DNA from 3 places in the Arthrobacter sp. K5 genome. Region 2 is predicted to be linked to each of the others. Evidence: riboswitches for the same ligand, from Rfam matches in the RefSeq annotation. Region 2 holds a riboswitch; each other region holds the start of a gene.

The links. Region 2 has a riboswitch for thiamine pyrophosphate ahead of thiD (bifunctional hydroxymethylpyrimidine kinase/phosphomethylpyrimidine kinase). Riboswitches for the same ligand answer to the same signal wherever they lie in the genome.
Region 1: it holds a riboswitch for thiamine pyrophosphate, as region 2 does, so the genes downstream of both, thiO (glycine oxidase ThiO) here and thiD (bifunctional hydroxymethylpyrimidine kinase/phosphomethylpyrimidine kinase) in region 2, are expected to answer to the same signal.
Region 3: it holds a riboswitch for thiamine pyrophosphate, as region 2 does, so the genes downstream of both, ABRP34_RS12330 (ECF transporter S component) here and thiD (bifunctional hydroxymethylpyrimidine kinase/phosphomethylpyrimidine kinase) in region 2, are expected to answer to the same signal.

The regions. Positions count from the first base shown of each region.
Region 1 is NZ_CP159279.1:1,472,169-1,478,902, reverse strand. Features, by position in the region: gene ABRP34_RS06580 (DEAD/DEAH box helicase) at 1-710, opposite strand, end outside; gene ABRP34_RS06575 (RNB domain-containing ribonuclease) at 1,012-2,535, opposite strand; gene ABRP34_RS06570 (ferritin-like fold-containing protein) at 2,577-3,263, shown strand; gene thiE (thiamine phosphate synthase) at 3,264-3,965, opposite strand; TPP riboswitch at 3,993-4,112, shown strand; gene thiO (glycine oxidase ThiO) at 4,106-5,356, shown strand; gene thiS (sulfur carrier protein ThiS) at 5,391-5,627, shown strand; gene ABRP34_RS06550 (thiazole synthase) at 5,633-6,427, shown strand; gene ABRP34_RS06545 (4a-hydroxytetrahydrobiopterin dehydratase) at 6,491-6,734, shown strand, end outside.
Region 2 is NZ_CP159279.1:1,039,698-1,046,431, reverse strand. Features, by position in the region: gene ndk (nucleoside-diphosphate kinase) at 1-380, shown strand, start outside; gene ABRP34_RS04595 (vitamin K epoxide reductase family protein) at 512-1,195, opposite strand; gene ABRP34_RS04590 (Rne/Rng family ribonuclease) at 1,653-4,949, shown strand; TPP riboswitch at 5,138-5,234, shown strand; gene thiD (bifunctional hydroxymethylpyrimidine kinase/phosphomethylpyrimidine kinase) at 5,217-6,734, shown strand, end outside.
Region 3 is NZ_CP159279.1:2,717,826-2,724,559, forward strand. Features, by position in the region: gene ABRP34_RS12320 (energy-coupling factor transporter transmembrane component T) at 1-194, opposite strand, end outside; gene ABRP34_RS12325 (ABC transporter ATP-binding protein) at 191-1,852, opposite strand; gene ABRP34_RS12330 (ECF transporter S component) at 1,852-2,472, opposite strand; TPP riboswitch at 2,545-2,688, opposite strand; gene ABRP34_RS12335 (heme-degrading domain-containing protein) at 2,808-3,359, shown strand; gene ABRP34_RS12340 (DUF4235 domain-containing protein) at 3,417-3,680, shown strand; gene ABRP34_RS12345 (hypothetical protein) at 4,152-6,134, shown strand; gene mnhG (monovalent cation/H(+) antiporter subunit G) at 6,205-6,621, opposite strand; gene ABRP34_RS12355 (monovalent cation/H+ antiporter complex subunit F) at 6,611-6,734, opposite strand, start outside.

The DNA.
Region 1 (6,734 bases), 430 kb from region 2:
ATCGCGATGACCGGGCCCGGCATGGTGGCCGAGAACAGGAGGGTCTGGCGGACCGCCGGGGTCCCGGCGATCAGGGTCTCGACGTCGGGCAGGAAGCCGAGGTCCAGCATCTCGTCGGCCTCATCGAGGACCACGATCTTCACGTTCTTGAGCACGAGGTGCTTCTGCTTGTAGAGGTCGATGAGGCGGCCGGGTGTGCCGACAACCACTTCCACGCCCTTCTGCAGCGCGTCGATCTGCGGCTCGTACGCGCGGCCGCCATAAATCGTGGCGATGCGGACGTTGCGCTTGCGGGATGCGGTCTGCAGGTCGTTGGCCACCTGGACGGCAAGCTCGCGGGTGGGAACGATCACCATGGCCTGCGGCGCGCCCGGGGAGGGCAGCTTGTCGAACCCGGCGTCGTCCCTGCCCACCACGCGCTGGAGGACGGGAATGCCGAAGCCAAGGGTCTTGCCTGTGCCGGTCTTGGCCTGGCCGATGATGTCGTGGCCTGACAGGGCGACGGGCAGCGTCATGGCCTGGATGGGGAAGGGGTGCGTGATGCCGGCGTCTGCCAGTGACTCAACGATGTCAGCGCGGACGTCGAAGTCGGCGAACGACTTTTCGGCTATTTCGTGCGGCTTCTCGTCCGAGATGATGGTTTCTTCCGGCTCGATGGTCTCGGTGCCGGTGTCGTCGGAGAGCAGCTGGTGGGTATGCAATTCACTCACAGGGGAGTTTCCTTATTCATTTAGGCATTGGCGCCGCCTGCTCAACGGGGCGGGCACGGGGGCCGTTCCGGAGCACGCTCAGGCGCGCAAGCAATTCCAGTGGAAGCCGATCGCGGGCTATCTAATTGCCGGCACTGGGGACCGGCGGGTGGTACTCAAGATCGCGTAGGGGCGGGCTTGTTGAATTCAAATCGAGGAAATCAACGACCGGGCATCCATTACTACCCACCCAGTCTACTGGCAAACCCGTGTTTTCCTTGACTCACGCCGCGGCAGGGGCCCGCGTCGGCGCAGGAGCGGATCAGCCGACGAGCTCGAGGTGGACCTCCCTGGTGGCGATGTCCGAGGAGATGAGCCGGACGCGGACCCTGGTGCCGGGCTCCATTTCGCCCGCACACCTGGCCGTCACCGCCGGTTCGGCGATCTGGACCACGCCAGAGGGGCCGGACCCGTTGGTTCCCTTGCCGTTGAGGCCTTTACCGTTGTTGCCGTTCCCATTTCCGGCGCCGTTCCCGTTCCCTTTCCCGTTTTTGGCGGGCTTTGACCCGGAGATCACCACGGCATCGAACTCCTGTCCGATGTGGTTGATCAGCAGCGCGGCTTCGACGGTGTCCAGGGCAAGGCGTTCCATCCTCGCCGCCAGCTGGTCCGAGTACGCCATGATTTCGGGCAGCGAGGGGAGCGCCTCCCGGGCCCAGGCAGGCACGGGCTGGTTGTTGCTCAGTGCCTCGCAGATGACCAGGACAAACCGGTCCACGAGCCGGCGCAGCGGCGCGGTGGTGTGGGCGTACGCCGTGCCGATGGCTGACTGGACGGCGACCTCCGGGACGGTTCCGTCGAAATGCGTGTACGCGGCGCCGCGGAAGAGCATGCCGGCCGAATGGAGGATGGCCAGTTGCCGGTGGTCGGTGGGGTCGAGGGTGCGCAGGTACTCGCCGTAGCTTTCCTGCCCGTCCCAGGGTTTGCCCAGCGCGGCTGTCTGGCGCTTGAAGTGGCTGAGCGAGCGTTCATCCGGGGCCGGCATGGTGCGCAGGATCCCCACCTTGCCATTGAGCATCAGCGAAGCGGCGGCCATCCCGGTCATGAGCGAAATCTGGGCGTTCCAGTCCTCCACCGGAAGCTGGGGGACCGCCACGATCCGGTAGCCGCCGTCGGGAAGCTGAACAATCTCCTGTTCCGGCATGTTCAGGCTGGCCCCGCCGCGGGCCCGCTCCAGGTCCACGCGCTTGCGCCCCACCTCGCGCAACAGCTGCAGCATGGGAGGGGCGGTTCCGGCATCCAGGTCCGCCTGGACGCCCCTGTAGTTGAGCTTGGCTCGGCTGCGCACGGTGGCCCGGCGCACCACCACGGACACCACCTCGGCGGCGGCGTCGAGCTCGAAGTCCCAGACGAAGGCGGAGCACAGCTGTCCGGCCAGCAGGCTGCCGGCGTTCTCGCTGATCACCTCGGGATGCAGCGGTATCCGGCCGTCCGGCGCGTAGAAAGTCTGCCCGCGGCGGCGGGTCTCGGCATCGAGCGCGCCGCCCGGCCGCACGAAGGACGGTACGTCGGCAATGGCGTAGAGGATCCGGTAGCCCTCGCCGCGGCGTTCGATGAACAGTGCCTGGTCCAGATCGGTGGACGACGGCGGATCGATGGTCAGGAATTCCACCCCGGTCAGGTCCAGGTCCGGAAACTGCCGGTCCGCCACGGCGGCTTCGGCTTCCTTGAGAACGTCCTCGGGGAAGTCCCCCGGTAGCTCCAGCTCCGTCCGCAGTGCGCTCAGGGCGTTCGCGAGCGCGTTGGTCTGCTCGTGGACGCTGGGCGACAGACGATGATGTGACACGAAAATCAGGTTAGCCCGAATTGCGCCGTTAGTCTTGGATTATGGGCACATCCTCGGCTGACACCGCTCGCTACGACCGTTTCGTCGCAGACCTTTTCGGCGTGATGGCGTATGGCGAATTGTCCGCGTTCGAACGGCTCTCCTCCGACGCCCGCTACTCACCCACGCTGCATGACCGGGCCGTGATCGGCAGGATTGCGGTCATTGAATTCGAGCACTACGAACTGGTGAGCGCCAAGCTGGCTGAGATGGGCGTCGACGTCGAAAATGCGATGCTGCCGTTCCAGTCGGCCGTGGACCACTTCCACGAACGTACCCGTCCGGCGGACTGGTACGAATCCCTGATGAAGGCCTATGTGGTGGACACTGTGTCCGCCGATTTCTACCGCGCGGTGGCCCGGTTCGTGGATCCCGGAACGCGCGAGCTCATCCAGCAGATCCAGTCGTCGGAAGAAGCCACGGGCGTCCTCCGGGAGCGGCTCAAGGGAGCGCTGGCGGACGACCCCCGGCTCGCGTCCAGGCTCGCGCTGTGGGGCCGCCGCCTCCTGGGTGAAGCAGTCACGCAGGCCCAGCGCGTGGGCCACGAGCACGCCTTTCTTGGCGAGCTGTTCGTCGAGGCGGAGCCCGGCGCCACGGACGCCACCGCACGGGAGCTGATGCGGGGCATCACCGCCGAAGTCGCGGACAACCATTCCCGGCGGATGGTGCAGCTGGGACTGAGCGGATAGCTAGGAGATGGCCGCCGGCGCCGTTGCGTCGAGGGCGTCGAGCAGTTCCGCGGCGGCGGCTGTCGGGTCTGCCGCATCGGTGATGGCGCGGACGACGACGATCCGGCTGGCTCCGGCCGCCAGGACCTGCTCCACGTTCGTGCGGTCGATCCCGCCGATCGCGAACCAGGGCAGCAGCAGGCCGCCGACCCGTTCCTCGTTCGCGGTGCGGACAGCCTCCGCCGCGTAGCGCACAAGGTCGAGCCCGACGGCGGCGCGCCCAGGCTTCGTGGGCGTGGCCCAGAGCGGGCCCACACAGAAATAGTCCAGGCCGCTGCGACCGTGGGCGGCGCCGATGGCGGCATCCACCTGATCCGTGCTGTGGGTGGACAGTCCGATCACGGTGGCATCGTGCAGCAGCTTCCGGGCGGCGCGGAGCGGCAGGTCCTTCTGGCCGATGTGGAAGACCGGTGCACCGGCGATGGACGCGATGTCGGCGCGGTCGTTCACCGCCCACAGCCGGCCGTGCCTGCGGGCGGCGGCGTGGACGACTTCCAGCAGCTCGAGTTCCTCGGCCGCCTCGATGCTCTTGTCCCGCAGCTGGATGATGTCCACGCCGCCGGCAAACGCCGCGTCCACGAAGTCCGCGAAGTCCCCGCGGTCCTTGCGGGCGTCGGTGCAGAGGTACAGGCGGGCGGCGGTGTGGGCAGAGTGCTGGGTCATGGCAACCACCTTAGTTCCTCTAAACTGGGCAGGTACCGCGGGAGCCGTTACTGCTGTCATAAAAGGCGCAGGGCTGAGAGGGCGTCAGAGCCGACCGCTTGACCTGATCCGGTTAGTACCGGCGTAGGGAAGGATTATGCATGAACCCTGGCACAAACGGCGAAGAATGTGCCGCCACGAGTCTTGAGGCAGATGTGGCCGTCATCGGCGGCGGTGTGGTGGGCCACGGCATCGCCTGGGAGGCACGGCGCTCCGGCCGCTCGGTGGTGCTCATCGACGAAGCCCCCGGCAGCGGCGCAAGCTGGGCCGCGGCCGGGATGCTCGCTCCGGTCAGCGAACTGCATTACCAGGAGGAAGGGCTCCTGGAACTGATGCTGGAGTCCTCCGCCGGATGGCCGGAGTTTGCCGCCACCCTCACCGCCGGCGAGGACGCCGGGTACCTGACGACGCCGACACTTGCCGTGGGTGCCGATCCCGCCGACCGCCGCGCCCTGATGGACCTGCGGGACGTGCAGCGGACCCACGGCCTGGAGGTTGAACCGCTGACCATCCGCGAGGCACGTTCCCGGGAGCCGCTGATCAGCCCCGCGATCTCCTGCGCCCTGGATATCCCTGCGGACCACCAGGTGGATCCGCGAAGGCTCGTCCGGGCGATCGCCGACGGGCTGGCCGGCCATGGCCAGGAGATTGCGGCGGCGGGGGGATACGCGGTGCGGGAGCACGCCGCCGGCCTGCTCTGGGACGGCGGGCGGGTCTGCGGGGTCCGGCTGGCCGGAGGCGGGTCCGTCAGGGCGGCCGAGACCGTGGTGGCCAGCGGCCTGGCCGCGGCGCGGCTGCAGAACCTCCCGGAAGGCCTGCACCTGCCGCTGCGCCCGGTCTACGGAGACATCCTCAGGCTCAGGGTCCCCGCACACCTGCGGCCCCTGCTCACCGCAACGGTCCGCGGCATGGTGCGGGGCGTTCCGGTCTACATCGTGCCCCGCCAGGACGGCACGGTGGTGATTGGCGCCACCCAGCGCGAGGACGGGGTGCCGGGCACCAGCGCCGGCGGTGTCTACCAGCTGCTGCGCGATGCGCAGGTCCTGCTGCCGGCGGTCGCCGAGCTCGAGCTGCTCGAAGCCACCGCACGGGCGCGGCCGGGAACACCGGACAACGCGCCGCTGCTTGGCCGGGTGCCGGCCCGCGGGCAGGCGCCCGGGACGGACGTAGCCGGCCTCATCATCGCCACCGGCTTCTTCCGCCACGGCGTCCTGCTGACCCCGGCGGCCGCAGCGATCTGCCGCCAGCTCATGGACGGGATCGCGGATCCGCGCTGGGCCGCGTTCCGGCCGGGCCGGTTTTCCGCCGGGCTCGAGGACCCGGTGGGAGCGTCCGCTGCACTCTCACATTGACCTGCGTCACATTTGACCCGAACAAGGAACCAGCATGAACATCACTCTGAACGGTATTGAACAGGAAGTAGGCGAGGGCGCCTCGGTCACCTCGCTCGTCAGCCAGGTCACGGGACGCCGCCTGTCCGCCAACGGGCAGGCCGCCGACGGCCAGCGACTGGGTGTGGCGGTGGCGCGCAATGCAGCCGTCGTGCCGCGCAGCCAGTGGCACAGCACCGCCCTCGCCGAGGGCGATGAGATCGAACTAGTCACGGCAGTCCAGGGAGGATGAGCACGATGGCAGAAACACTGATTGGAACAGCAGACAGCCTTGTCATTGACGGGGTGGAGCTGACCTCGCGGCTCATCATGGGCACCGGAGGCGCTCCGAGCCTGGACGGTCTCGGCTCAGCGCTGGTCGCGTCCGGCACCCAGCTGACCACAGTTGCGATGCGGCGCTATTCGCCGGCCGAAACAGGCTCGCTCTTCCAGCTGCTGGTGGACCACAACATCCGCGTGCTCCCCAACACTGCCGGCTGCTTCACGGCCCGGGAGGCTGTCATGACGGCCGAGTTGGCCCGTGAGGCGCTGGAGACCGACTGGGTCAAGCTCGAGGTCATCGCTGACGAGCACACGCTGCTGCCTGACGCCGTGGAGCTGGTGGACGCCACCGAGCAGTTGGTCAACCGCGGCTTCAAGGTCTTCGCCTACACCAACGACGACCCCGTTCTGGCGCTCCGGCTCGAAAACCTGGGAGCCTCGGCCGTCATGCCGCTGGGGGCACCGATCGGCACGGGCCTGGGTATCCTCAATCCGCACAACATCGAGCTGATCGTGTCGAGGGCCTCCGTTCCGGTGGTCCTGGATGCGGGGATCGGCACGGCCTCTGACGCGGCACTGGCCATGGAGCTGGGCTGCGACGCCGTGCTGCTGGCTACCGCGGTCACCCGCGCGCAGAACCCTGCACTCATGGCCGAGGCCTTCAAACACGCCGTCAACGCCGGTAGGCTGGCGCGTGCGGCCGGGCGGATCCCGCGCCGTGAGCATGCCCTGGCGTCGTCGGCCATGGAGGGCCGGGCGGAATTCCTCTAGGTCCGGCCGCCTCTGCCGGCCCGGCGCGCGGCAGGCTCAACAGGTCCTTCCGAGGAGTGCACCGTGGCCGCCAGAGACGACATTCTCACCCGAGCCCAGATCGACGACGCGCTCGCAGGGCTTCCCGACTGGCGCTACAGGCTGGGCGGCCTGGTCACTGTCTATAAAACGCCGACGGCGGCGTCCGCGCTTGAGCTGATTGCCGCCGTCGGGCGTGTGGCAGAGGACATGGACCACCATCCGGACCTGGACTGGCGCTATAACCGGGTGTTCATCCGGTTCAGTTCCCACGACGTCGGCGGCGAGG
Region 2 (6,734 bases):
GCGTCACCCGCAACCTGACGGGCGAAATCCTCAAGAGGATCGAAGCCAAGGGCTACACCCTGGCCGAACTCAAGAAGACCAACGCCAGCCGGGAACTGCTCGAGCAGCACTACGAGGAGCACGTGGGCAAGCCGTTCTACGAGCCGCTCGTGGAGTTCATGCTCAGCGGCCCCGTCGTCGCAGCGATCTTCGAAGGCCACCGCGTCATTGAAGGCTTCCGGTCGCTGGCCGGCACCACCGACCCCACGACGGCGGCCCCCGGCACCATCCGCGGCGACTTCGGCCGCGACTGGGGCCTGAAGGTCCAGCAGAACCTCGTCCACGGCTCGGACTCCGTGGACTCGGCCGAGCGCGAAATCAAGATCTGGTTCCAGGCCTAAGCCTTCGGCCAGTTATGCGCGCCGGCAGGTCAGGCGCGAACGTACAGTTGTGGCCCCTCACTCCTCGGCAGTGGGGGGCCACAACTGTACGTTCGCGCAATTGAGCGGGGCCTAAGTGTGCGTTCGCGCTGCTAGAAGCCTGAGGTGCCGGCGAACACCTGGATGAAGGCGAAGAAGATCGTCGCAATCACGGCAACATAGAGCAGCGCCGTGATGATCCAGCCCGAGTCGCCCAGGATCCGGGCCAGGCCCGCCGGTGCGGGAATCACGCCGTGGACCACGTTCCGCACGGTCACCCAGACAAAAAGCGGAATCATCGCTGCCCAGACAACCATGCAGAACGGGCACAGGATGCGGATGGAGTACAGGGCCTGGGACCACAGCCACACCACGAAGATGAAGCCGAGCGTGATGCCGGCCTGCAGCCCGAGCCAGTACCAGCGGGCGAACCGGGCGCCGGCAAGCAGCGCCATTCCCGCGGTGATCGTGACGGCGAAGGCGACAATTCCGATGAACATGTTCGGGAATCCGAAGAGTGAACTCTGCCACGTCTGCATGACCTGCCCGCAGGAAATCCAGGGGTTCACGTCGCAGACGGTGGCGTGGTTGGGATCCTTGAGGACCTCGAGCTTTTCCAGCACCAGGATGCCCGACGCCAGCCAGCCCACGACGCCGGTGATGACCAGCAGCCAGCCGAAGGGGCGGTCGCGTGTCATGGCCGGTACGGCGGCACCGGCCCGTGCCGCGGCGGGTCCGGCACCGTCCTGGTGGTCCTGTTCGTAGTCCGTGCCTGTCGAAGGCGATATGCGTGGCATGGGATGGCGTCCTTTGTCCGGGGTGCTCCTGCCCAGATTGTATCGCCGCCAGCTTGGGGCAGTCTGTACTCACCGCCAAAGGCCGCATTGACCGGCTTTGTCACACAATTACAGCGTATTTGAACAGCAATATGAGAGAATAAACGTGGCTGGAGAGCGAACCACATTCGAACTCCAGTCCGGTGGCTTGTTCCCAAGACCGCCAATGAGCAGTGGTGCAGGCTTTGGAAAGAAGATCCAGCCTCCCACCTTCCATTGGACGGCACCTGGTTGTGGATGTCAGAAACAACGGGTTCCAGTAACAATCCCGCCGGCCTGTCAGGCCTGCCGCACCCCACTGCCGGTGCGAGCCTGCTGGTATCCAATTGACTTCTGTCAATGCCTGCGGGTTTTGACAATATGTGCCCCAATGGGTGCCGAATGTGGCGGTACGTCAGGGGCAGGAGTGTTGCCACATATGGATAATGACCAGGTTATAGCCGTGAATGTTGAACCGGCTGCCGCCGGCGAAGCCGCCGAGGCTCCCAAGAAAGCCACCAGGACACGGCGCAAGGCGCCGCCCAAGGCCACAGCAGCGGACGCGGAGTCCGCGGCCTCGCCTGACACTGCAGCGGCTGACACCGCAGCAGCTGATACCGCAGTGCCGGAGTCCGCTGTCGCCGAAAGCAGCGCCGAGGCCCCGGCCAAGACCCCGGTGCGCCGGACCCGCGCCCGGAAGAAGGCTGCCGAAGAGCCGTTGCCCGCGTTTGCGGAAGCCGCCGGGGCCGAAGTTGACGTGAAGGAAGCCGGCGAACAGGCAGCCGCCACGGAGCAGGCAGTCGAGGCTGCGGCCGCTCCGGCCGCCGAGGAACCTTCTGCCGAGTCAAAGCCTGTGCGCCGCCGCCGGGCAACAAAACCGAAAGCCGCGGAGCCGGCCGAAAGCCCCGTTGAGCCGGCGGAGTCTGCCGAGCCTGCCGCCGCCGCGACTGCCACTGAGACGGCGTCAACCGGACGGACGGAGGTGCCCGCCCCGGCTGCTGGCGCCCCTGCAGCCCAGGCAGCGCCGGCCGGAGCAGCCCCTGCCGTACAGGTGGCTGCACAGGAAGCCGGTGCCGAGGAAGAGCCCGAAGAAGAGGCTGCCGGGCAGTCGCCCCTGGGTTCGCTCTTCCTGGAGCCTGCCTCAGTTACATCGATCATCTTCCAGGCCCCTGACCTGAACACCGTCATCCGCCCTGCCGCTCCCGCCAAAGAGGACGTGGCAGCCGAGGAGGGCGAGGACGAGCTGGAGGACGAGGGCGGCCGCCGCCGGCGGCGCAGCCGCGGCCGCCGCGGCCGCAGCCGGACCGACCGCGAGCTTACCGACGGCGACGAGGGAACTGACGATTCTGACGAAGCCGGCGAAGACGAGGGGGCGCAGCCGGAAGACGGCGTGACGTCCCGCCGTCGCCGTCGCCGCCGCCGCGGTGACCAGGACCTGGAACTGACCGGCGGGGGAGACGACGATCCCCCCAACACGGTCACCCGCGTCCGTGCCCCGCGGACCATCAGCGAGGCGCCGGCGAGCAACCGCGTCACCAGCGTCAAGGGATCCACCCGCCTGGAGGCCAAGAAGCAGCGCCGCCGCGAATCGCGGGACACGGGCCGCCGCCGCACCGTGATTACCGAGGCCGAGTTCCTGGCCCGTCGGGAATCCGTGGACCGCCAGATGATCGTCCGCCAGCGCGACGACAGAATCCAGATCGGTGTCCTGGAGGACGGGGTCCTGGCTGAGCATTTCGTCTCCAAGACGCAGCAGGACTCCCTGATCGGCAACGTCTACCTGGGCAAGGTCCAGAACGTCCTGCCGTCCATGGAAGCCGCTTTCGTGGACATCGGACGCGGCCGCAACGCCGTGCTGTACGCCGGTGAGGTCAATTGGGACGCAGCCACCCTTGAAGGCAAGCAGCGCCGGATCGAAAACGCGCTGAAGTCCGGCGACTCCGTCCTGGTCCAGGTGACCAAGGACCCGGTGGGCCACAAGGGTGCACGGCTCACCAGCCAGATCTCCCTGCCCGGCCGGTATCTCGTGTATGTCCCCGGCGGGTCCATGACCGGCATCTCCCGCAAGCTGCCCGACGTCGAACGGAACCGCCTGAAGCGGATCCTCAAGGACCGCCTCCCCGAGGACGCGGGCGTCATTGTGCGGACGGCCGCTGAAGGCGCCTCCGAAGAGGAACTGACCCACGACATCAACCGTCTCCGTGCCCAGTGGGAGGGGATTGAGAGCCAGGCGAAGTCCACCAAGGTACTCGCCCCCGAACTGCTCTACGGTGAACCGGACCTGACCATCAAGGTTGTGCGGGACGTCTTCAACGAGGACTTCTCCAAGCTGATCGTGTCCGGCGACGAAGCGTGGGACACCATCGAGGCCTACGTCACCTACGTTGCTCCGGACCTGGTGGGCCGGCTCGAAAAGTGGACCAGGGACGAGGACATCTTCTCCGCCTGGCGCATTGACGAGCAGATCCACAAGGCACTGGACCGCAAGGTATTCCTGCCGTCCGGCGGCTCGCTGGTCATTGACCGGACCGAGGCCATGACCGTTGTTGACGTCAACACCGGCAAGTTCACCGGCAGCGGCGGCAATCTCGAAGAGACAGTCACCAAGAACAACCTGGAAGCAGCCGAGGAAGTTGTCCGCCAGCTGCGGCTGCGCGACATCGGCGGCATCATCGTCATCGACTTCATCGACATGGTGCTGGAATCCAACCGCGACCTTGTCCTGCGCCGACTGGTGGAATGCCTGGGCCGCGACCGGACAAAGCACCAGGTGGCCGAAGTGACCTCCCTGGGACTCGTGCAGATGACGCGCAAGCGCATGGGCACCGGCCTCCTGGAAGTCTTCGGCGAGCAGTGCGAGGCATGCGCCGGCCGGGGCGTCGTCACCCATGACGAGCCGGTGGAGCACCGCCGCGCCAACACCGTGGCCGCGGAGCACCACGTGCACCGCGCAGAGGTCCAGCCCCCTGCCCGGTCCGAGCGGAAGCGCCGCCGCGGCAAGGGTGGACAGCCGTCCTTCGAGACTGCCCCGGCTGCCCCTGCTGCCGTGCACCATCCGGAACCGTCGGAAGCAGAACGCCACGCCAAGGCTGAAGCGACCCGCGCTGCCCTTGCCAACATCGCGGCAGCAGCCCACGCCGCCCACTTGCACGAGGAAGCAGCGCACAGCGCCGCAGCGTCGGGTGAGGCCGCACGGCCGGCTGCACCCGCGGCCGCAGCACCGGAAAGCCCCGTGGTGCACCGCGCTCCGGAAACGGAGAGCGTCTCCGGACGGCCCGGTGCTGTGCTCACCTTCGGCGGCGAGAAAGTCATTCTTCCGTTTGTGGATCACAGCGAGGAGCCGGTTAAGGAAGAGCCGGCCCTGACGCTGCACCGCCTGGAGGAAGCCTTCGCGCACCTCGGTGCTCCGGCCGCCCCCGGCCCCGCTGAGGAGGAGCATGCTCCTGCCATGGCGCGGCCTGCCAGCCAGCAGCCGGAAGCCCAGCGCGCCGAAAGCGCCGCCGAGCCGTCGCGCAGCCGCCGTCCGCGCCGCAACCGCAGTGCCAGCCGCGCCCAGGGTGCAGCCAACGAGACATCCGTGGAACACCACGAGGTTGCTCCGGTGGCCGCTGCCGGGCACTCGCACGAGGCCAAGGCGCCGGAGACGGGCGATGCACAGGGAGCCCCCAAGGCGGCTCAGCAGCCCGCCAGCGAACCGATCATCCTGGGCGTCGGGGTACCCGCCTCAGAGCTCTAGGACCAGCGAACTCTGAGCTGACTCATGGAAGGTCCGGCACCGCGCCTGCGGTGCCGGACCTTTCTGGGTCAGGCGGATGTGGCACCGGCCAGTGCATGGGTCAATGTCCAGGCGGCGGGGCACAGACCGCGGAAGCCTGTCGCAAACGTCAAATTCCGTGTCCCGGCCCGGACGAACCGCTAGGCTGGGGGACTGACACGGGGTGCCGCGCACGGGCCGGCTGAGATCCAAACCCGTTGAACCTGTCCGGTTAGCACCGGCGAAGGGATGTCTTCCTTGTCATCAGCATCACTCCTGCCCGCACCCGCGGCTGCCGCCGGTTCCCTTCTGGAAACCGTGGCGCCGCCCGGCCGGACCTCCCGCGACGTTCCCCGGGTCCTTGCCATTGCGGGGTCGGATCCGTCCGGCGGCGCAGGCATACAGGCCGACCTGAAGAGTATTGCGGCCCACGGTGGCTACGGAATGGCCGCCATAACGGCCCTCACTGCCCAGAACACCACCGGCGTGCGCGGCGTGCACGTTCCGCCGGCAACCTTCCTGTCAGCGCAACTGGATGCCGTCAGCGACGACATCCAGGTGGACGCCGTGAAGATCGGCATGCTGGGCGATGCACAGGTGATTGCCGCCGTCCGCGGCTGGCTCGAAAAGGTGCGGCCCGGCGTCGTGGTTGTGGATCCGGTGATGGTGGCCACCAGCGGTGACCGCCTCCTGCAGGAGTCCGCGGAGGCAGCCCTCGGCGAACTGCTGCCGCTGGCGGACCTGATCACCCCCAACCTGCCCGAACTGGCCATGCTGCTCGGGGAACCGGAGGCCGCGGACTGGCCCGCCGCCCTTGACCAGGGCAGGCGGCTCGCGGCCCGGACCGGTGCCACGGTCCTTGTCAAAGGCGGTCACCTGAACGGCTCAACCTGCCCGGATGCCCTCGTGAACACGGCCGGGCTGCTGTCTGCTGAGGTGGTGGAGTTTGCGGGCGAACGGATTGGCACGCGGAACAGCCACGGCACCGGGTGCTCGCTCTCCTCGGCCATGGCCACGGCCCAGGCACGGCTGGGCGACTGGGAGGCGTCCCTGCGGGCGGTCAAGCCCTGGCTGGCCGGGGCGCTCCGTACCTCCGGGCAGCTGGAGGTCGGCGCAGGCAACGGACCGATCCACCACTTCCACCACCTGGCCCAGCCCGAACGGAAGGGCGGGTTCGCGGAACTGCTGCGCGCCGAGACCGTTGCCGACCTGGAAGCCATCTATGGCCTGGGCTTCATCCGTGGACTCGCCGAAGGCACCCTGGCGGAGCGGGAATTCGCGTACTACCTGGCCCAGGATGCCATTTACCTCAACGGCTACTCCCGTGTGCTGGCGCGGGCCAGCGCACTCGCGCCGACCGAGTCCGAGCAGCTGTTCTGGGCGCACTCAGCCCAGCAATGCCTGGAGGTTGAATCGGAACTGCACCGCAACTGGCTCAGCACGCGCTCCGTGCAGACGGAACTTGGCCCGGTCACGAAGGCGTATGTGGATCATCTGGTCGCAGCTTCGGCGGGCGGCAGTTACGCGGTGCTGGTCGCCGCCGTCCTGCCCTGCTTCTGGCTGTACGCCGAGGTGGGGGAGACCCTGCACGCCGAATATGTGGCCGCCGGGGCGCAGGCCGGGCACCCTTACGCCGAGTGGCTGCGGACCTACGCCGACGAGGAGTTCGCCGCCGCGACCCTGCGGGCCATCGAAATCGCCGACGACGCCGGCCGGGCCGCGTCGGCAGGGGAGCGTGAAGCGATGATCACCGCGTTCCGGCAGTCC
Region 3 (6,734 bases), 1.7 Mb from region 2:
TGCCACAGCAGCGAAAACGTCAACCCGGCCAGCGGAAAGACCAGCAGCTCGCACGCGAGCGCCACCGAGGCGGACATCCAGTCGATGGACAGCGCCAGCACCAGGGTGATCAGGAAGACCGCGGCGAATTTGGCCAGTGGATTGGCGCGTGTCAGCACTGCCCGGTTTCCGGTGAGTGTCAGTGCTTCCCTCATGTCGCAGCCTGTTCTGACGTTGGTTCGGCTTCTGAAGTGGGCACAATGAGCCCGGGCTCCACGGGTCGCGGCTCGGGCCGTCCGCCGGAGCCCAGCCGCAGCTCGGTGCCGCCGAGCACATGCGTGAACTCCTCGTCGTGCGTGACGGACACGACCGCCGTGCCGGCGTCGAGCAGCTCAGAAAGGAACGAGGCAAGCTCCGCCCAGGTGTTGGCATCCTGGCCGAAGGTTGGCTCGTCCAGGACCAGCACCTGCGGGTGGGCGGCCAGGACAGTGGCCACGGACAGCCGGCGTTTCTCCCCGCCGGACAGCGTGTACGGGTTGGCGTCCACGAGATGCGTGAGGCGAAGGCGCTCCAGCAGCTCGTCAACGCGGTCCTCGCCGTGGCCCAGATGGCGCGGCCCGAACTGCAGCTCGTCCAGGACGCGGCCGGTGACGAACTGGTGCTCGGGTTCCTGGAACACCGTGCCGATCCGGGCGATCAGCTGCTCGGCCCTCCACTTGAAAGGGTCAATTCCTGCTCCGCCACTCAACTCAACGGTCGCGGAGACCTTGCCGTCCACCGGAGGCAGCAGCCCGGCGAGCGTCAGCGCAAAGGTGGACTTGCCGGCGCCGTTGGGACCCGTGACGGTCAGCGCCTCCCCCGCCCGGACCTGCGCCGTGACGTCCCGCAGTACGGGCTCGGGCGGTACGGAGCGGAAGCCGCGGCGCCGGGGCCGTTCCCGCGACACCGCGAGCTTTTCGGCGGCGAGCAGCAGCTGGCCGCCGTCAATGCCGGGGACAGCCAGGCGGCGCCGGGTTTCGGGGACGTAGCCCGGGACCCAGACGCCGGCGGCGGTAAGCATCCCGCGGGCCTGCTCGAGGACCTCGTCCGGCGTCCCGTCGATCAGCACCGCACCGTTCGCTGCGGACCCCGGCTGCATGACCACGATGCGGTCCACCAGATCTTTCCAGGCCGCGACCCGGTGCTCCACCACCACCAGGGTGGCCCCGGTCTTGTCGAGGCAGCGGCCCACGGCGTCCCGGACCTCCAGGACGCCGACCGGGTCGAGGTTCGCGGTCGGCTCGTCCAGCAGAATGAGTCCCGGACGCATCGCCAGTATGCCGGCGAGCGCCAGGCGCTGCTTCTGGCCGCCGGACAGGGCCGACGTCGGGTGGTTCAGCGGCAGGTGCGACAGTCCGACGTCGTCCAGCGCCTCGTGCACGCGGCGCCAGATCTCGTCGCGGGGCACGGAGAGGTTCTCGGCGCCGAAGGCGACGTCGTCGCCCAGGCGGGAGAGCACCACCTGGGTTTCCGGGTCCTGCTGCATGAGTCCGGCACGGCCCCGTTGCGCGCGCGGCGGCGCACCGTCGATGAGCAACTCGCCGCTCTCATCCGGGTCGTCGCGGTCCGCTGCCCCGGTGTCAAGGGTCCCGGCGTCCAGGGTCCCGTGCACGGTACTGCTGCCCGCGTCGCTGTCCCCCAGCACCCCGGCCAGGGCGTGGAGCAGCGTGGACTTGCCTGCCCCGGAAGGGCCCAGCAGCAGGACGCGTTCGCCGGGGCGGATGTCCAGGTCCAGGGCGTGGACGGCAGGTTTGGTGCGGCCGGCGTGGCGCCAGCCCCACCCGCGGGCGTGTACCGCGGCGGGGCGGACCGCGCCGTCGTGTTGTCCGGGCATTAGGAGAAGACGGGCTCCGTGGCTGCCTTGCGGGAGGCGAAGGAGCTCAGCACGCCGGTCCTGGCCAGGCCCCGGGTGGCGATCCAGGACAGGGCACCGGCGATGACTGCGCCAGAGATGGCGCAGAACACGATGTACGCGAACTTGTCGCCTGCGGCGTAGGCGATGTTCCAGCCCCACGGTGCGAAGGAGTCGTTGAGGCCGCAGAACAGCCCGGCACCGGCGCCTGCCAGCAGCGATGCGGGGAGGTTGAACTTCCGGTACACCAGGGCGGCGAACACGAGCTCCGCGCCCAGGCCCTGCAGGACGCCGGAGATCAGCACCGTGGTGCCGTACTGCGAGCCCATGAGAAGTTCACCCGTGGCTGCCACCGTTTCGCAGAACAGGGCCGCGCCGGGCTTGCGGATAATGAGCATGCCCAGGACCGCCGGAATCATCCAGCCGCCGGCGTACAGGCCGGTCAGCGGCGGGTAGACGGCGTTGATGGGGGTGGAGATGAGGTTGGCCCCCTGGGACCAGGCCCAGAAGATCACGCCGCCGGCAACGGCGATAAGTGCTGCCACGACGATGTCGGCCACGCGCCAGTTGTAGCTGGTTTTCTTGATTGCTGCAGTTGTCATGATGGTCCTCCTGAGGAACAGGAGGGGAAAGCGTTCCCCCGGCTGCCGGTGGCTGGGCCACCTGCTGCCGGGCACTTTGAGAACTCGACTCCCTTACGCCGGTACTAGCCGGATCAGGTTCGAGGGTCTGCGGCGGTCCGCACTCTCAGCGCCCATCCGCGGTTGCGCTGGCAGTTGCCTTTGCATCCCGACGGCGGCGCTCCCCTGTCGTGATAAATCTGCCCTTGTGGGCCGGTCCAGTTTACACCTCGGAGGTCCCGGAATCCCGGGGCCGTTGTCACAATGCCGGAGTTTTCCTGCGCCGTCGGGACAGCTGTCCGGAGTACATTGGGGCCATGACGCTACAGGACTCCGGCAGCACTGCCCTGCCCGCCTTTGACCCCGATGCCTCCGAGGAACAGCCGGCGGGATCCCTGGAAGCCCTGATCGGTCAGATCGAGGGTGAAATCGCCGAACTGCAGTTCCCGAGGTTCAGCAAGGACGATGCACTGGCGCTGGGCCTGGAACTGGTGGAACGCGGCAAGGAGGACAACCTGCCCATTGCCATCGACATCACCAAAGGCGAACAGGTCCTCTTCCACGTTGCGCTCGAGGGAGCCACTCCGGACAACGAGGGCTGGGTGCGGGCCAAGCAGCGGACTGCCGTGCGCTATGAGGAGCCCTCACTGCTGGTAGGCCTGCGCGGCAGGGCCGGCGGGGGACGGATCGAGGACAACGCCTGGTTCGACCAGTCCACCTACGCTGCCCACGGCGGAGCCTTCCCGATCTATGTGCGGGACGTGGGAGCGGTGGCCGTGGTCACGGTGTCCGGGCTGCCGCAGAAGGCGGACCACGACCTTGTGGTGCAGGCGTTGCGGGAAATCCACCGGTCCATGCGGCTAGGCTAGCGCCTCATGCGGATAGGGTAGGAAAAGACCAGTGTTCATCACGCGAGGAGTTCCGCAATGAGTTTCTTCATCAAGCTGCTTGGCACCGGCATCAGCCTGCTGGCAGGGTTCGCCGGCACCAAGGCCGTCGATACCATCTGGGAAAAGGTCACGGGCCGGAAGCCCCCCAAGGGTGACAAGGACGACGTCCCCACCACGCTGCGCACAGCCCTGACGTTCGCCCTCGTCTCCGCTTCCGTGAGCGCGGTGATCCAGGTGCTGGCCAACCGTGGCACCCAGCGGGCCATCACCCGCTTCGCCAAGACCCAGGACATCGTCTAGCGGCAAGCTTCGCCAAGACCCAGGCATCTCCCAGCGCAGGACATCGTCCAGCGCCAGGACATCGTCCCGGCCCTTTAGCCCCCCAACATAGGGTGAGCCTGGTCCGGCCGGTTCGGCATCCTGCCGGGTTTCTCCAAGCCCGGCACGCCAATCTATACATGTTCTGAACCCGGCAGTGCTGATGACCTCGGCCGGGCTCACAACAGCCGGACCCGGCACCGCAGACCCGCGGTGCCGGGTCCGGTCACGTCCTGCGGCGGCAGCCGGTCACGTGCCCCCGCAGCCGCCGGCATCAAGCCCCGGCACGGCCCGCGGCGGCGCTGGCAAGGCCTTGGCAGGAGCACCACGGGTCCCCCCACGCCGCCGCCAAAAACCTTAGATTCCAAGGTTTTTGCAACCTCGTACCCGAACGTTTTTCCAACCCACGCCGCATTAGGTGGATGCCATCAGCGTCTTTTCGAGGAGACAAAAATGGTATCCATCCCACCTTTCCTGTCGGCCCAGCGCCTGACCCCACGACATCGGGCCCCGCGCCCATCCCGCCGCCGCGGAATCGCTGTCGCGACGGCCGTGCTGCTCGCCGCGACCGGCGCCGGCACATCGCTTGCCGCCACACAGGTGACGGTGAAGAACCCTGGCGGACTGACCGCCGTCGGGCCCGTCAACACCGAGTATGGCTTCCCGTCCTGGTACGAGGACAGCAACAAAACCCGCGTCGAGCTCTGCCTTGACGCGGAAAACCCGCTTTGCGGCTTCCTGCCCGGAGACATCCCGGACGAGACCGCCCCCATTTCGTTCCCGGACAACTTCCCGGAAGAGGCGTTCTACATGCTCGCCGGCTCGGAACTGGCCCTTCCCGGTGGAGGCCGCGCCGTCCTGGTCCTCGGTCTGGAGGCAGCGTTCGCCAACACGGTCACCGAAGGCGACCAGGTGGTGTTCGGGCGGCAGCGCATCGTCGTCAAGGGCGGACCGGCCAACGCCACCCTGACGTTCCAGCACCCCTACGGCACCATCACCATCGACACCGACGGCGCCGGCGACGGCAAGCTCGTCGAGGACATTTCACCCGCCGTCGGCAACTTCTCCACGGCCCTGAAGAGCAACATCGGCCCGTTCCTGAAGTGGGATCCGGCCGCCGCCCCGGCAGCGCCCGAAGGCTACCTCGGAGACCCGGGCCAGGACCACACCGTTACCGGCAGCCCGTTCGGTTACAACAAGTTCTCGGTGAACGGCGGCGGCCTGGCCCTGGAAACGGACCAGTTCACCGTCCAGGGCAAGATCTCCACCAATCAGGGAGTCAACGGCGACAGCGCCGTCCTGAACAGCACCATGATCGATGTGTTCGCCAGCAGCGGGAACGGCGCCCAGCTCCAGGTGGACGGGCAGGCCGGGGTTTTCGAAACCACCCCCATGCTCAGTGACCCCGACACGGGCAGGTATTACGCCCGGGTCCAGTTCACCGGGACCGCGCCGGCCACGGTGAAGGTCACCAACATCGGCGACAAGCCCGCCAGCAGCAGCCAGATCAGCGTCACCAAGCCCAGCGGCATCCTGATCACCAAGGCTGTCTATGACGGCACGAACCTGACCGTCGGTGCCCTCTCCTCCGTTGGCTACCCGCTGACCGTCACCGGTCTGGGCACACTGGATGAGCCGGCGGCCGGAACAGCAGCCGAAAAGTCGTTCCCGGTGAAGGCTCCCCCGGCCACCGTCACGGTGAAAACCGCAGCCGGCGGCTCCGCGTCCCTGCCCGTGACCGTCACCGGCGGTTCGGCAACTCCGGTCGGGCTGGACCCGGTCACTCCCGCCCCGGATCCCGGCCCCGTCGTCGACACCGGCAGCGGGTCCGTCCCCGGCGAAACGCAGCCGACGACGGCGGTAGCCACCGCCGCTTCGACCACGGTCACGCGCGGCGGAACAGTCCAGCTGGACGGCAGCGCCTCCACGGGTGCCGCCAGCTACAAGTGGCTCCAGGTCAGCGGACCCGCCGTCACCTTCTCCAGCGACACAGCCGCCAAGCCCACCGTCACCGTCCCGTACTACGCCAAGACCACCGATACGGCGCCGCTGACAGCCAAGGCCAACGACCCCATCCAGATCCAGCTGATCGTCACGGACAAGAACGGCATCGGCAGCGCACCGGCGACGGTGAATCTGACGGTCCAGACGGACACCGTTGCTGTCGCCGGTTCCCGCCACCGGCTGGGCACCGAGCTTCGGGTCACGGGCACTTCAACGCTGGCCGGCAACACGGCAGTCCTGATCCCGGCCACTACCGTGGTCATCTACGACACCACGCCCGGCCGGGCCGTCACCAAGATCGGCACAGCACAGGTCGACACCCTCGGTGCCTGGTCCTACCGGGTGAAGCCCGGACCGAACCGGCAGATCACCAGCGTCCTGGTCCAGTCCAGCCGTGGCGGCACCGCAACCGGGGTGCTCGCAACCCGGTAGAAATCCGCTGCTACCGCTCAGGGCCCCGTCTGCTCAGCAGGCGGGGCCCTGCCCGTGGTTTCGGCCGCCGTCAACCAGCGGTGCGGTTGCCGGCGTCGTCCTCTTCCGATTCCCGGGCCGCCTTGGCGGCCTTCACCACCACGGCCTCCAGCTCATCAGTGCTGAGCAGCTCCTTGTGGAGGTGCTTGGTGCGGTAGCCGGCGCGGCCCACCATGTGGGCCGAGACCGGCACGGTGAGCAGCTGGAAGATCCAGGCCACGAGCAGAACCGGCCACACCCACCAGGTGCGCAACTGCAGCCCCACCGCCGCCAGCAGCAGGAACAGTCCGAGCACCTGGGGCTTGGTGGCGGCGTGCATGCGGCTCATCAGGTCCGGGAAGCGCAGCAGGCCGATGGCGGCGGCGAGGGACATCAGAGCGCCCACCACCATGAAGACGGCCGACACAGCATCGATCAGGGTATCCACGGCGTTCGGTTCAGGACTCATTGGGCTGCTCCCGTCTGTCGGCCACGAAGCGTGCCACCGTCACTGAGCCGATGAATCCGATGACGGACACGGCCACCACCAGCATCAGGTTGTTCAGGTGCCGGTTCACTGCC